2 regions of the Streptacidiphilus sp. PAMC 29251 genome follow, and region 2 is predicted to be linked to the other one. Evidence: riboswitches for the same ligand, from Rfam matches in the RefSeq annotation. Region 2 holds a riboswitch; the other holds the start of a gene.
The links. Region 2 has a riboswitch for glycine ahead of gcvP (aminomethyl-transferring glycine dehydrogenase). Riboswitches for the same ligand answer to the same signal wherever they lie in the genome.
Positions count from the first base shown of each region.

Region 1: it holds a riboswitch for glycine, as region 2 does, so the genes downstream of both, gcvT (glycine cleavage system aminomethyltransferase GcvT) here and gcvP (aminomethyl-transferring glycine dehydrogenase) in region 2, are expected to answer to the same signal.

Region 1 is NZ_CM135725.2:6,961,996-6,969,813, reverse strand. It holds gene ACXKR8_RS33255 (ABC transporter substrate-binding protein) at 1-55, opposite strand, end outside; gene ACXKR8_RS33250 (ABC transporter permease) at 162-1,163, opposite strand; gene ACXKR8_RS33245 (enhanced serine sensitivity protein SseB C-terminal domain-containing protein) at 1,783-2,547, opposite strand; gene ACXKR8_RS33240 (enhanced serine sensitivity protein SseB) at 2,641-3,435, opposite strand; glycine riboswitch at 3,555-3,678, shown strand; gene gcvT (glycine cleavage system aminomethyltransferase GcvT) at 3,850-4,971, shown strand; gene gcvH (glycine cleavage system protein GcvH) at 5,070-5,447, shown strand; gene glyA (serine hydroxymethyltransferase) at 5,472-6,740, shown strand; gene ACXKR8_RS33220 (L-serine ammonia-lyase) at 6,922-7,818, shown strand, end outside.
Region 2 is NZ_CM135725.2:2,228,471-2,236,288, reverse strand. It holds gene ACXKR8_RS10455 (MerR family transcriptional regulator) at 1-588, shown strand, start outside; gene ACXKR8_RS10450 (SanA/YdcF family protein) at 651-1,394, shown strand; gene ACXKR8_RS10445 (DNA polymerase IV) at 1,441-2,907, shown strand; gene ACXKR8_RS10440 (PRC and DUF2382 domain-containing protein) at 2,953-4,236, opposite strand; glycine riboswitch at 4,387-4,479, shown strand; glycine riboswitch at 4,481-4,582, shown strand; partial or broken gene gcvP (aminomethyl-transferring glycine dehydrogenase) at 4,636-7,531, shown strand; gene ACXKR8_RS10430 (DUF5999 family protein) at 7,612-7,803, opposite strand.

The sequences.
Region 1 (7,818 bases), 4.7 Mb from region 2:
CACACGCCGAGGTCACGGTCATGAGTCCGACCACGCCGGTGGCCACGAGTGCCATAGTCCGCTTGTTCACTGGGTGTCAACCTCCGAGAGTGACCAGGACGGGATTCCCTGGTCAGATGTGAAATATGCCGTTCCCGGATCGGGACCCGGGATCGGACGTCTTAGTTGCCCTTGGGATCCAGGGCGTCACGCAGCCCGTCGCCGAAGAGGTTGAAGGCGAGGACGGTAATGAAGATCGCCAGGCCGGGGATCAGCAGGTCGGGGAGATCGACCGTGTAGTACGAGATCGAGTCCGAGAGCATCTGCCCCCACGACGGCGTCGGCGGCTTCACACCCACTCCGAGGAAGCTCAGCGCCGCCTCGTTGAGGATGTTCGTCGGGATCATCAGCGTCGTGTAGACGAGGATCGGCGCGACCAGGTTCGGCAGCAGTTCCTTGAGCAGGATGTGGATCTGTCCGGCGCCCAGGCTGCGGGCCGCCTCGACGAACTCGCGTTCTCGGAGGGACAGGGTCTGGCCCCGGACGATGCGTCCGATGTAGGGCCAGCCGAAGAAGCCGATGACAAAGATCAGCACGAAGATCCGTGGGGTGCTGCCACCCATGCCGAAGACCTTCTCGGGGACCACCGAGACCAGCGCGATGGAGAAAAGCAGCTGCGGGAAGGACAGCAGCACGTCCATACTGCGGCTGATGGCAGTGTCCACCCAGCCGCCGATGAAGCCGGCCGCCATGCCCAGCAGCACACCGATGACCACCGCGAGCAGTGCGGCGCCGAAGGCCACGATCAGCGAGATCTGAGCGCCGTAGACGACACGGGCGAAGATGTCACGACCGGTGCTGGGCTCGACGCCCAGCCAGTGCGAGGCCCCGATGCCGCCGACCGAACCGCGCGGCAGGCCGATTCCGATGTCCCCGAAGTCCAGCTCCTTGGGGTGGAAATCGTCCGGGTTCTGTCCCTCGAGGGCGGTCAGCAGCGGCGCCAGGATGCCCACCAGGAGCAGCAGCAGGACCATGACCCCGCCACCCAGGGCGACCTTGTCGCGCTTGAGTCGTTCCCAGGCGATCCGGCCGGGTGAGCGGCCGAGGATCTTCTCCGGGACGATCGCGGAGTCGGCATCGACCTCCAGGGTCGCGGTGCCGGAGTCGTGAAGTGGCGCAGTCATGAGTGGATAGACCCCCAAGCCGGTGGTGACCGGCACACGGTGCCCGGTCGACCCGCCTGGTCGTGAGCCCCGATCGGGACGCGGACCGACCGACGAGGTCGCAGTTCACAGTTGGTGCCAAGTGCTTTGGAACGAGATTGCGGTGACGATAAGCCAGGCATTCACTGACAAAGCGTTCGAGTGACTAGTTTTAGTCGCATTAGCAGATAGAACTCAAGCTGGCCGGACGAACCGGACATCTCACCCCGTTCCACACTCGTGCGACCCCATTCCCGGTAACGGTCCGAAGTCGCCCTGTGCGTGCAGGTTGTGAGGCAGCCTCGACCCACCACCCGCGGCGCCACTCTTCAACACCGATGACGACCTCCGCCAGACCCCCTACTCAAAGGTTGCCTAACCGTGATCTGCATCGATACATGCCCAGGACCTGCGAATACCTCTCTTCACACGCCTGTTACACGGGCCCCTCGGCCTGGATCTACGCGTGCAGATTACGTTCCCGCAGGTCAGGCGCTCCTCTGACACCACTGGAGCGGGTGTCACCCTGTTCCGGGCGCCCGAAACCAGGCGCTTCGAGACCCTTTCGATATGTCACGGAGCGCTACCGACTGAGGGTTGGTCAGATCCGGGGGTAGCCGTATCCGCCGCCGCCGGGAACCGGGCGGTCGAAGAAGGGAGCGGTGCGGACCTGGAGCCAGAGCGCCACCGGGTCGAAGGGGTCGGACATCGCGACCGTGGACACCGCCACGCCCTCGGGAACCCCGGACAGGGCGTGCTGCATCATCTGCCGGACCGACTCGACGGCCGGCGGGCTGGAATCGTACAGATCCAGACCGATCACCAGATAAGGGGCACCCCAGGCGGGTTCGACCCAGGCCCGGCGCAGCGAGCGGACGGCGGGCGTGCCGTGCGCGGCCTGGTTCAACAGGGCGTAGAACTGGTCGGCGGCGATCTGCGGCTCGCTGATCCGCAGCGGGCCGGCCGGCAGCCGGTCCAGGCCGCCGGCGATCCGGCGCAGGTCGGCCCAGGGCAGTCCGACGCCGCCCCCCGGCTGATGCGGGTTAAGCCACAGGCCCCAGCGCTCGCGATAGAGCGCGGCGGCGATCTCCCGCCCCTGGCTGACCTGGTAGGCACGGCTCCAGCCGCTGGCGGCGAGCTGCTCGGGGGAGGTGACGCAGGGCGCGTAGCCGACGCCGCCCACCTCCATGTTGCCGTACTGGGCGTCGGGGCGGCCGGGCTCGCCGTGCCAGAGCAGCATCCACACCTGGCCCTCGCCGACCGCGCGGAGCAGGGACTCATAGGTGTCGAAGCGCCCCGGCACGACCTCGCGCAGGACCTGTTCGATGACGGCCCCGCCGCCCACGGCACCGGCTGACCCGACCACTGACACCCTCTCCCCTACCCCTGGCCGTATCCCCTGGCCTTGTCCACTGCCCGTGGCCTCTGTCCACCCCTGGCTGCTGCTCGAACAGTGAGCCTAGTACCCGGACGGGCCGCGTTCGAAGAACGGCGCCACGGACAGCAGCATCCAGTCCCCGACCGGGTCCTGCGCGGAGTCCAGCAGCACCACGTCCAGGCCCCAGGGCAGCGGCACCGCGCCCAGCGCCCGGCCGAGCGCCTGGACCACGGCGTCCTGGTCCTCCGGCTGCCAGCGGTCCAGCTCGACCCCGACGAAGAGCTTCTCGGGGTCCCCCTCGACCTGCGCCAGCACCCGACGGGCCGTCAGCACCACCGGGGTGCGGGCGAGTTCGCCGATCGCGGCAGCGAGGAACTCCAGCGGATCCTGGTGCGGCTCGGGGATCCGCAGGCCGACCCGGGCGCCCTCGACGGTGCGGAGGCCCTCGTCACCGGTGCTGCCCCGAAGCCCGCTCTCCCTGGGCCGGCCGCAGAGCTCGGCGACGCCGGCCGCCGGGATCGGGATCCCGACCGCGCCCTCGGGGTTGACCACGATGCCGATGCCCAGCGGCATCCCCTGCGCCAGCTCGCGCACCGGGGCGATGGTGAACGGCATGTTCCCGGCGATCCGGCGGAACTGGTCCTCGGAGCTGAACACCGGCACGAAGGGCTGGCCCGCCAGCTCGGTGGTCGGCAGCGCCAGCGTCCCGGGCTCCTGGCCGGCCCCGCCGGGCAGCGGCACCCAGACCTGGCTGCGGCGCAGCACCTCCACCACCCGGGGGGTCGCCCCGGGGTCGCCGATCGCGGCGACCAGGACCTGCTCCAGCTCGTTCTCGGGCCAGCCCTGCACCTGTGCCGGGATCGTCGGGTGCTGCATTGCCCGTACCGCCGTTTCGCCGTGGTCACTGCTGCTTTTGGTCGCTGCTGCTGCCGGAAACAGTATCGGGCCGGGGCGTGCGATGATGGGCGACGCCCAACAACTGAACACCGGCCGTTACAGCCCGCGCGGGAGAGCCAGGCCGTCCACTCACTCCATGGCATCCATGGGAGGGGACGCAGCCGGCGCCGAAGGAGCAAGCCCTCCCCGGAATCTCTCAGGCACACCTACCGCACGGGCGAGGCACATCTGGAAAGCGGTCGGCGCGCTCCGCGGAGCGCGGGCCCGACCCACCAACGGTGCAAGCCGTCCCCCTCGACCCACAGCCGAGGGGTGGCGGTGAAGCTCTCAGGTCGCAGCGACAGAGCGGGAGCTCTGCCGCAGCATGTCCTTGAGAGCTTAGGAGCAGCCCTGATGAGCCTGCGATCGACCGCAATCGACTCCGTCCATCGCGCCCTCGGCGCCACCATGACCGACTTCGCCGGCTGGGACATGCCGCTGCGCTACGGCAGCGAGCGCGAGGAGCACAACGCCGTCCGGACCAGGGCCGGCCTGTTCGACCTCTCCCACATGGGCGAGATCACCGTGACCGGGCCCAGGGCCGGCGAGCTGCTGGACCACGCGCTGGTCGGCTTCGTCTCGGCACTGGCCGTGAACAAGGCCCGCTACACCATGATCTGCGCGGCCGACGGCGGCATCCTCGACGACCTGATCGTCTACCGCACCGGCGAGACCGAGTTCCTGGTCGTCGCCAACGCCTCCAACGCCCAGCTGGTCCTGGACGAGCTGACCGCCCGCGCAGAGGGCTTCGACGCGGTGGTCCGGGACGACCGGGACGCCTATGCGCTGCTCGCGATCCAGGGCCCGGAGGCCACCGCGATCCTGGCCCCGCTGACCGGGGCCGACCTGCCCGGGCTGAAGTACTACACCTCGCTGCCGACCACGGTGGCGGGCCGCCCGGCGCTGCTGGCCCGGACCGGCTACACCGGCGAGGACGGCTTCGAGCTGTTCGTCGCCCCCGCCGACGCCGAGCACCTGTGGAACGCGCTGTCCGCCGCGGGCGCCCCGGCCGGGCTGGTCCCCTGCGGGCTCTCCTGCCGGGACACCCTGCGGCTCGAGGCCGGGATGCCGCTGTACGGGCATGAGCTGACCACCGCGCTCACCCCCTTCGACGCCGGCCTGGGCCGGGTGGTCCGCTTCGACAAGACCACCAACGACGGCGAGTTCGTCGGCCGCGCGGCGCTGGAGAAGGCCGCCGCCGAGGCCGCGGTCAACCCGCCGCGGGTGCTGGTCGGCCTGGTCTCCCCCGGACGCCGGGTGCCCCGGGCCGAGATGGCCGTGGTCTCCGCCGCCGACGGCTCGGTGATCGGCTCGATCACCTCCGGCGCCCCGTCGCCGACCCTGGGCAAGCCGATCGCCATGGCCTATCTGGACGCCGCGCACGCCGTCCCCGGCAGCACCGTGGCCGTGGACGTCCGCGGGACGCACGAGCCGGTCGAGGTCGTGGCTCTGCCGTTCTACAAGCGCGTCCGCTGAGGCTGGCGCCCCGCCCGTCCGAGATCGGCGCCCCGCCCGCTGACGCTGGAGCCCCGTCCGTTTAGCCCCGACCACCCCTCATCCTGGAGAATCACCCCATGAGCAACCCCCAGCACCTCACATACAGCAAGGAACACGAGTGGCTGACCGCCGTTGAGGACGGCGTGGCGACCGTGGGCATCACCGCCTACGCCGCCGACGCGCTCGGCGACGTCGTCTACGTCCAGCTCCCGGAGGTCGGCCAGGCCGTCACCGCGGGCGAGACCTGCGGCGAGCTGGAGTCGACCAAGTCGGTCAGCGACCTCTACTCCCCCGCCAGCGGCGAGATCGTCGAGGCCAACCAGGCCGTGGTGGACGACCCCGCGCTGGTGAACTCCGCCCCCTTCGCCGAGGGCTGGCTGTTCAAGATCCGCCTCGACGGCACCCCCGAGGGCCTGCTGTCCGCCGACGAGTACTCCGCCCACACCGGCGCCTGACCTCCCGAGGGAAGACACACCACCATGACGGTTCTGAACCAGTCCCTGCATGCGCTCGACCCCGAGGTCGCCGCGGCCGTGGACGCCGAGCTGCACCGCCAGCAGTCCACCCTGGAGATGATCGCCTCCGAGAACTTCGCCCCGGTCGCGGTGCTGGAGGCGCAGGGCTCGGTCCTCACCAACAAGTACGCCGAGGGCTACCCCGGCCGCCGCTACTACGGCGGCTGCGAGCACGTCGACGTGATCGAGCAGCTGGCGATCGACCGGGTCAAGGAGCTGTTCGGGGCCGAGGCCGCGAACGTCCAGCCGCACTCGGGCGCGTCCGCCAACGCCGCCGCGATGTTCGCGCTGATCAAGCCGGGCGACACCATCCTGGGCCTGGACCTGGCCCACGGCGGCCACCTGACCCACGGCATGAAGATCAACTTCTCCGGCAAGCTCTACAACGTGGCCGCGTACCACGTGGACGCCGAGACCAACCTGGTCGACATGGAGGAGGTCGAGCGCCTCGCCAAGGAGCACCAGCCGCAGCTGATCATCGCCGGCTGGTCCGCCTACCCGCGCCAGCTCGACTTCGCCGCCTTCCGCCGGATCGCCGACTCGGTCGGCGCCCTGCTGATGGTGGACATGGCGCACTTCGCCGGCCTGGTCGCGGCGGGTCTGCACCCCAACCCGGTGCCCTACGCCGACGTGGTCACCACCACCACCCACAAGACCCTCGGCGGTCCCCGCGGCGGCGTGATCCTCTCCAAGGCCGAGTGGGCCAAGAAGATCAACTCCGCGGTCTTCCCCGGCCAGCAGGGCGGCCCGCTGGAGCATGTCATCGCCGGAAAGGCGGTGGCCTTCAAGGTCGCCGCCACCGACGAGTTCAAGGACCGCCAGCAGCGCACCCTCGAGGGCGCGAAGATCCTGGCCGAGCGGCTCACCCGTTCGGACCTCACCGGGGCCGGCGTCTCCGTCCTCTCCGGCGGCACCGACGTGCACCTGGTGCTGGTCGACCTGCGCACCTCCGAGCTGGACGGCCAGCAGGCCGAGGACCGGCTGCACTCGGTCGGCATCACCGTCAACCGCAACGCGGTGCCCTTCGACCCGCGCCCGCCGATGGTCACCTCGGGGCTGCGGATCGGCACCCCGGCGCTGGCCACCCGCGGCTTCGGCGCCGAGGACTTCACCGAGGTCGCCGACATCATCGCGGAGGCGCTGAAGCCCTCGTTCGACGACACGGTCCAGGTGGCGCTGGCCGCCCGGGTCACCGCGCTCGCCGCGAAGCACCCGCTCTACCCGGACCTCTAGGTCCACCCGGACCGGTAGGTCCGACCCAGCCGTCTCCCGGTCGGTTCAGGCCCGCACAACGGGCAGATCGGCTGTTTTCGACGGGACCGCGGGGCACCACGCACACTGGACCAGTGGGCGCGGTGCCCCGCCGCATGTACCCCACCACTCACCGCACCCTCCACACGACAAGGGCGTCCCCGTGGCCATCAGCGTCTTCGATCTCTTCTCCATCGGCATCGGGCCGTCCAGCTCGCACACCGTCGGCCCGATGCGCGCGGCCCGGATGTTCGCGCGACGGCTGAAATCCGAGAGCCTGCTGGCGCAGACCACCGCGGTCCGGGCCGAGCTGTTCGGCTCGCTCGGCGCGACCGGGCACGGCCACGGCACCCCGAAGGCGGTGCTGCTCGGCCTGGAGGGCAACTCGCCGCGGACCGTGGACATCGTCCAGGCCGACGTCGACGTGGCCAGGATCAGGACCGAGAAGCGGCTGCGGCTGCTCGGCGCCCAGGAGATCGACTTCGACGTCGACAGCCAGCTGATCCTGCACCGCCGCAGGTCACTGCCCTACCACGCGAACGGGATGACCCTCTGCGCCTATGACGCGGCCGGCCTTCCGGTGCTGGAGAAGACCTACTACTCGGTCGGCGGCGGCTTCGTGGTGGACGAGGACGCCCTCGGCGCGGACCGGGTGAAGCCGGACGACACCGTGCTGAAGTACCCCTTCCGCACCGGCGCCGACCTGCTGCGCTGGGCGTCGGAGACCGGGCTCTCGGTCTCCTCGCTGATGCTGGAGAACGAGAAGGCCTGGCGCGAGGAGAGCGAGATCAGGGCCGGGCTGCTGGAGATCTGGCGGGTGATGCAGGAGTGCGTCCGCACCGGCATGAACCACGAGGGCATCCTGCCCGGCGGCCTCAAGGTCCGCCGCCGCGCCGCCCCGGCCTCGCGGGCGCTGCGGGTCGAGGGGATCAGCCCGGCGAACGCGATGGAGTGGGTCACCCTCTACGCGATGGCCGTCAACGAGGAGAACGCCGCCGGCGGAAGGGTCGTCACCGCCCCCACCAACGGGGCGGCCGGCATCATCCCGGCCGTGCTGCAC
Region 2 (7,818 bases):
GGCTGGGAGACCGTCCCACCGGTGGTGCCGGGCCAGGTCGGCCCCAGCCCGGACGAGGTCATCCCGGAGCCGCTCGGCGCGGCCGGGACGGGCACCGAGCTGATCGGCTACCGCGGCCCCACCGCCTGTGCGGCGGCCGGCATCACCTACCGCCAGTTGGACTACTGGGCCAGGACCGGACTGGTCGAGCCGACCGTGCGGGCGGCCCAGGGCTCCGGCAGCCAGCGGCTCTACGGCTTCACCGACGTGCTGCTGCTGAAGGTGGTCAAGCGGCTGCTGGACGCCGGCGTCTCGCTGCAGAGCATCCGGGCGGCCGTGGTCCACCTGCGGTCCTGCGGCGACGCGGACCTGTCCGGGATCACGCTGATGAGCGACGGCGCCTCGGTGTACCAGTGCACCTCGCCGGACCAGCTGGTGGAGCTGCTGCAGGGCGGCCAGGGGGTGTTCGGCATCGCGCTGGGCGCGGTCTGGCGCGAGCTGGAGACCGCGCTGGGACGCTTGCAGGGGGAGCGGGTGGACACCGGCGAGACCCTGACCGGCTACGATCCCGGCGACGAACTCGCACGTCGGCGCAACCGCGCGGGCTGATCCGGCGTCCGCAGTCGTCAGAGCCCCGACGTGGGGCGTGGACGACGGGTGGGGTCGGGATGATGGCGGCGTTGCTGCACCGGATGGCAGGCGGATTCGCGCCGGGCAGGCTGCGGGGCTGGGTGCGGGGATGGGCCGGGAGGCGCGTCGCGGCGCTGCGGACCAGGCGCGGCCAGCGCCGGGCGTTCCAGGCCGCGGTGGTCCTGATCGCGCTGGTGTCGCTGCCGCCAGCCTGGCTCTACACCGCCGAGGCGGGGCGGCTGCGGACCGTGGCCAGCGCGCCGGACGCCCCGGTCGTGGTGGTCTTCGGCGCAGGCCTGATGGACGGGAAGCCCTCGCCGTACCTGGCGAACCGGCTGAACGCCGGTCTGGCGCTCTACCGGGCCGGGAAGGTCCGGGCGCTGCTGGTCACCGGGGACAACGGCCACGTCGGCTATGACGAGCCGGACGCGATGCGGACCTATCTGATGGGCCACGGCGTCCCCGCGGACCGGATCGTCCGCGACTACGCCGGCTTCGACACCTGGGACTCCTGCGCCAGGGCGCACCGGATCTTCGGGGTGAACCGGGCGATCCTGGTCAGCCAGGGGTTCCACATCCGCCGGGCGATCGCGCTGTGCCGGGCGGCCGGGATCGACTCCTACGGGATCGGCGTCGACGAGGCGCACGACGCCACCTGGTACTACGGCGGGGTGCGCGAGCTGCCCGCGGCCGGCGAGGCGGCGCTGCAGGTGCTGTTCAACCCCGATCCGCACCTGCTCGGGCCGAAGGTGAACACGCTGGCCAGACTGGGTGCGACCGGCTGAGACCGGCTGCCGCCGGATTGTCAGTGGGGTGCGCGATGATCGGGGGATGCGGTCCCTGCCGTCGATCCTGCACCTCGACATGGACGCCTTCTTCGCCTCGGTGGAGCAGGCGTCCAAGCCGAGCCTGCGCGGAAAACCGGTGATCGTCGGCGGCCTGGGCGGGCGCGGGGTGGTGGCCACGGCCTCCTACGAGGCGCGGGTGTTCGGGGTGCACTCGGCGATGCCGATGGCGCAGGCGCGGCGGCGCTGCCCCAACGCCGCCTTCCTGATCCCCCGGTTCGAGCTCTACCGGCAGGTCAGCGACTACGTGATGGGCCTGCTGCGGGCGCTGTCCCCGCTGGTGGAGCCGCTGAGCCTGGACGAGGCGTTCGTGGACCTGGAGGCAGGACCCTACGGCGACCTGCTGCGCGAGGGCGGTCCGGCGGCCGGGGCGGCGCTGGTGCGGGCGCTGAGCGAGGACCTGCGGGCGGACATCCTGGCCGAGGTCGGGCTGACCGCCTCGGTCGGCCTGTCCGGCACCAAGTTCCTCGCCAAGATCGCCTCCGAGCAGGCCAAGCCGGACGGCCTGGTGCTGATCGAGCCGGGACGCGAGCGGGAGATCCTCGGCCCGCTCTCGGTCCGGGCGCTGCCCGGGGTGGGCCCGGCCACGGCGGAGACGCTGCGCCGCTTCGGCATCACCCTGGTCTCCCAGGTGGCGGCCACCCCGGAGGACGAGCTGGTCCGGCTGCTCGGCCGGGCGCACGGCGCCGGGGTGCACGCGCTGGCGCTGGGCGTGGACGAGCGCGCGGTGGTGGCCGAGCGGGACGCCAAGTCGGTCTCGGTGGAGGACACCTTCGAGGTGGACCTCGCCGACCGGGAGCGGATCAGGGCGGAGCTGGACCGGCTGTCCGAGCGCTGCGTCCGGCGGCTGCGGGCGGCCGGGCGGTCCGGGCGGACCGTGGTGATCAAGGTGCGCCGGTTCGACTTCTCCACGCTGACCCGTTCCGAGACCCTGCCCGCGCCCACCGACGATCCGCTGGTGATCGCGGCGATCGCCCGGCGGCTGCTGGAGCAGGTCGAACTGATCGGCGGAGTAAGGCTGTTGGGGGTGGGCGTGTCCGGTCTCGCCGACTACACCCAGGAGGACCTCTTCGCCCAGGCCCAGGCCCTGCGTGAGGCGGAGGAGGAGGCCTTCGCCGAGCTGGCCGCGGAGGCGGAGGGCGCGGAGGAGCTGGACGGCGGCGTGGAGCCGGAGGCCGGGGCCGCCGCGGCGGAGGCCGCGTACGGCGGGCCGGACGGGCCGCGGGCGTTCCACCCGGGCAGCAGCGAGGTCCCCGGCCGGCGCTGGATGCCGGGGCAGGACGTGCGGCACACCGAGCACGGGCTCGGCTGGGTGCAGGGCAGCGGCGTGGGGCGGGTCACCGTGCGCTTCGAGCAGCCCTGGGCGAAGCCGGGACGGGTCCGCACCTTCGCGGTGGAAGACCCGGCGCTGGAACCGGTGGACCCGCCGTCGATCGCCCGGGGGGCGGCGTAGCGCTGCCGCGCAGGGGTGGGGACGTCACGCCCCCACCCCTGGGGTTCAGGCGCCGATGGCGTGGCCGGGGAGGTCCGGGCGGCCGGTCGAGCTGGAGGGTCCGGAGGTCGGGGCCGACTGGTCCGGCTGGCCGGAGCCGGGGACCGGGCTCGGTCCGGTGGGGCGGGTGCTGTCCTGGACCTGGATGTGCTCCCGGTGCAGCTCGTCCCTGATGATCTCCTCCTCGGTGAAGCGCTCGGTCACCAGCCGGATCCGCTCCACCGGGACCACCGTCTTGCGGACGATCACCCGCTGCTCGTGCAGGGTGACCTCCTCGGTGCTCTCGGCGATCGCCTGGTCGGTCAGCTGGGCCCGCTCCTCCGCGCCGACCGGCACCCGCTCGACCCGGATCCGCTCGCGGATCACCGGCACCCGGCGTTCGACCTGCTCCGCCGTCACGTACTTGCGCAGCCGGGCCTGGCCGAGGACGCGCCACTCGGTGGAGATGTCCAGGCGCTCCTCGCGGCAGACGAACTCGATCGGCTCGGGCACGCCGCCCCGGCCGGGGTCGCCCTGCGGCTCCTGCTTGGTCAGCGACGCGGGGGAGGAGGTGGTGGGCGCCGCCGCGGCGGCGCCGGGGAGCGGACCGGTGAGCGGGTCGTTCAGGGGGTCGGTCAGCGGATCGGGCCGGGGTGCGGCCTTGGCCAGCGAAGGCACCGGCGCGGCCGAGGTGCTGGGCGTGCTCGGCGTGGTGGGAGTGGTCGGCGCGGTCTGCGTGGCGGGTCCTGCCGCGGGCGCCATGAAGGCCGCGGTGCGGCTCCGGTCGGCGGCCGGCGCGGCCGGGGCCTGCGGGGCGGTGGCCTGCGGGGCGGGCGGCGCGATCGGGGTGCTGCCGGTCACCGTGGCTGCCGTCGTCGCCGCGGCGGCCGCTGCCACCGGTGCTGCCACCACGGGCTGGGCAGCGGTGGTGGTCGCGGCCGGAGCGCTGGTCTTGGCCGCTGCCGCCGCCGCGGCGGTGCCGGAACCGCTGTCGCTGTGCGGGACGTCCAACCCGTAGTAGCGGTACAGCTGGAGCTCCTGTTCGGGGGAGAGGTGCTGGCCCACGCCGAAGTCGGGGGAGTCCTTCACCTGCGACTTCTCATAGGGGACGCGCAGTTCGTCGCTGATGAACTCACTGCTGGTCAGGGGTACGAAGGCGTCGCGACCGAACAGTCCGGTACGGACGGCGGCCCACTCGGGGCGGCCGGTGGCGTCGTCGAGGTACACCTCGTCCACGGTGCCGATCTTGTCGCCGTTGCGGTCCACAGCCTTGTGGCCGATCAGGTCCCTGGGGTCGATTTCGGTCTGCACGGCTCGATCCACTCCTCACGACGCATAGATGGTCAACTCATACGAAAAGGTATAAAGATCGATTTGTCGAGCCCCGGGGGCCGTGCGGGTGTGTCGCTGCGCCATTCGAGGGCGCCTCGAGGGGCGCTGATAGTCTTGGCGTTGACCGGTCGAGCACGCGCGGGAGAGTCCGTGCATCGCTGGCGGCGCCGAAGGAGCAACTCCTCCCCGGAATCTCTCAGGCATCCGTACCGTGCGTGCAAGGTCAACTCTGGAAAGCAGGAATCCGTGTACGCGGACCCTCACCGACGGTGAAAACCGGCTGCGGCCGGTGAAGCTCTCAGGTCCACATGACAGAGGGGGAGGTCGTCCCGGCACGCCCACAGTGCCACTCGGGTCAGACCAGGAGGCTTCCCCGCCATGACTTCCCCGACTTCCCCCCGCACCGGGCTCGCCGGGCTCGAGCAGTCAAGTCCCTTCGAGGGCCGCCATATCGGCCCGGACGCCGACGCCCAGGCGAAGATGCTGGCCCAGGTGGGCTACAGCAGCTTGGACGAGCTCACCGCCGCCGCCGTCCCCGGCGCGATCCGCAGCCTGGAGGCGCTGGACCTGCCCGCCGCCCGCTCCGAGGCCCAGGTGCTGGCCGAGCTGCGGGAGCTGGCCGGACGCAACCAGGTGCTGCGCTCGATGATCGGGCTCGGCTACCACGGCACCTTCACCCCGCCGGTGATCCTCCGCAATGTGCTGGAGAACCCCTCCTGGTACACCGCGTACACGCCCTACCAGCCGGAGATCTCGCAGGGCCGGCTGGAGGCACTGATCAACTTCCAGACCGTGGTCTCCGACCTGACCGGGCTGCCCACCTCGGGCGCCTCGCTGCTGGACGAGGGCACCGCCGCCGCCGAGGCCGTGGCGCTGGCCCGCCGGGTCGGCAAGGTCAAGGGCGGGGTCTTCGTCATCGACGCCGACACCCTGCCGCAGACCATCGCGGTGATCCAGACCAGGGCCGAGCCGCAGGGCGTGCAGACCGTGGTCGCCGACCTCAGCGCCGGCATCCCGGCCGAGCTGGTCGAGCGCGGGGTCTTCGGGGTGCTGCTGCAGTACCCCGGCGCCTCCGGCGCGGTCCGCGACCTCGCTCCGGTGATCGAGCAGGCGCACGGCCTGGGCGCGATCGTCGCGGTCGCCGCCGACCTGCTGGCGCTCACCCTGATCGCGTCCCCCGGCTCGCTGGGCGCGGACATCGCGATCGGCACCACCCAGCGCTTCGGCGTCCCGATGGGCTTCGGCGGACCGCACGCCGGCTACATGTCCGTCCGCGCCGAGTACGCCCGCAGCCTGCCCGGCCGCCTGGTCGGCGTCTCCGTGGACGTGGACGGCAACCGCGCCTACCGGCTCGCGCTGCAGACCCGTGAGCAGCACATCCGCCGGGAGAAGGCCACCAGCAACATCTGCACCGCGCAGGTGCTGCTCGCGGTGATGGCGTCCATGTACGCGGTCTACCACGGCCCGGACGGGCTGCGGGACATCGCCGCCCGCACCCACCGCTACGCCTCGGTGCTGGCCGAGGGCCTGCGCGCGGGCGGGGTCGAGGTGGTGCACGGGGAGTTCTTCGACACCGTCACCGCGCGGGTGCCCGGACGGGCCGCCGAGGTGGTCGACGCGGCCCGGCTGACCGGGGTGAACCTGCGCCAGGTCGACGCCGACCTGGTCGGGATCTCCTGCGACGAGACCACCACCAGGGCCGACCTGACCGCGGTCTGGACCGCCTTCGGCGTACCGCTCGGCGACGTGGACGCGCTGGACGCGGCGGCCGGGGAGAAGCTGCCCGAGGCGCTGCGCCGCGGCGACGACTACCTGACCCACCCGGTGTTCCACGCGCACCGCTCCGAGACCGGGATGCTGCGCTACCTGCGCAAGCTCGCCGACAAGGACTACGCGCTGGACCGGGGCATGATCCCGCTGGGCTCCTGCACCATGAAGCTCAACGCGACCACCGAGATGGAGCCGGTCACCTGGCCGGAGTTCGCCGAGGTGCACCCCTTCGCGCCTGAGCAGCAGGCGGCCGGGTACCTGAGCCTGATCCACGGGCTGGAGGACCAGCTCGCCGAGCTCACCGGCTACGACAAGGTCAGCATCCAGCCCAACGCCGGCTCGCAGGGCGAGCTGGCCGGGCTGCTCGCGGTCCGCGCCTACCACCACGCCAACGGCGACGCCGGGCGCGACGTCTGCCTGATCCCCTCCTCGGCGCACGGCACCAACGCCGCCAGCGCGGTGATGGCCGGGATGCGGGTGGTCGTGGTGAAGACCCTGGTCGACGGTGACGTGGACGTCGAGGACCTGCACGCCAAGATCGAGCAGCACCGGGACCAGTTGTCCGTGCTGATGGTCACCTACCCGTCCACGCACGGGGTGTTTCGAGGAGAACATCGCCGACATCTGCGCCACCGTGCACGAGGCCGGCGGCCAGGTCTACGTGGACGGCGCCAACCTCAACGCCATGGTCGGGCTGGCCAAGCCGGGCAAGTTCGGCGGCGACGTCTCGCACCTGAACCTGCACAAGACCTTCTGCATCCCGCACGGCGGCGGCGGCCCGGGCGTCGGCCCGGTCGCGGTGCGCGCGCACCTCGCCCCGTACCTGCCGAACCACCCGCTGCAGCCCTCGGCCGGTCCGGCCACCGGGGTCGGCCCGATCGCGGCCGCGCCCTGGGGCTCGGCCGCGATCCTGCCGATCTCCTGGGCGTACGTCCGGCTGATGGGCGGCGAGGGGCTGAAGCGGGCGACCCAGGTCGCGGTGCTCAGCGCCAACTACATCGCCAAGCGGCTCGCGCCGTACTACCCGGTGCTCTACACAGGCCCGGCCGGGCTGGTCGCGCACGAGTGCATCATCGACCTGCGGCCGCTGGCGAAGTCGGCCGGGGTGAGCGTGGACGACGTGGCCAAGCGCCTGATCGACTACGGCTTCCACGCCCCGACCATGAGCTTCCCGGTGGCCGGGACGCTGATGATCGAGCCCACCGAGAGCGAGGACCTGGGCGAGATCGACCGCTTCTGCGAGGCGATGATCGCCATCCGCGGCGAGGTGGACCGGGTCGGCGCGGGCGAGTGGCCGGCCGACGACAACCCGCTGAGCAACGCCCCGCACACGGCCGCGCTGCTGGCCGGCGAGTGGGAGCACCCGTACAGCCGCCAGGAGGCGGTGTTCCCGGCCGGGGTGAACCCGGCGGAGAAGTACTGGCCGCCGGTGCGCCGGATCGACGGGGCCTTCGGTGACCGCAACCTGGTCTGCTCCTGCCCGCCGCTGGAGGAGTACGTCTAGCGGGGTAGGTGTTCAGAGCAGCAAGAAGGGGCCGCCACCGGAGCGTTCGGTGGCGGCCCCTCCGCTTTCGCGGTCGTCGCTCAGGCCGCGTGGACGAGGGTGCGGTTCGGGGCGATCACCCGGCCGTCGGGAAGGATCTCTCCGGTGTCCTCGAACAGGAGGATGCCATTGCACAGCAGGCTCCAGCCCTGTTCGGGGTGGCTCGCCACGACGACGGCGGCTTCACGATCGGTGGAGTCGGCCGACGGGCAGTCAGGACGGTGCTGGCACATAGCTCGTACCCTCGA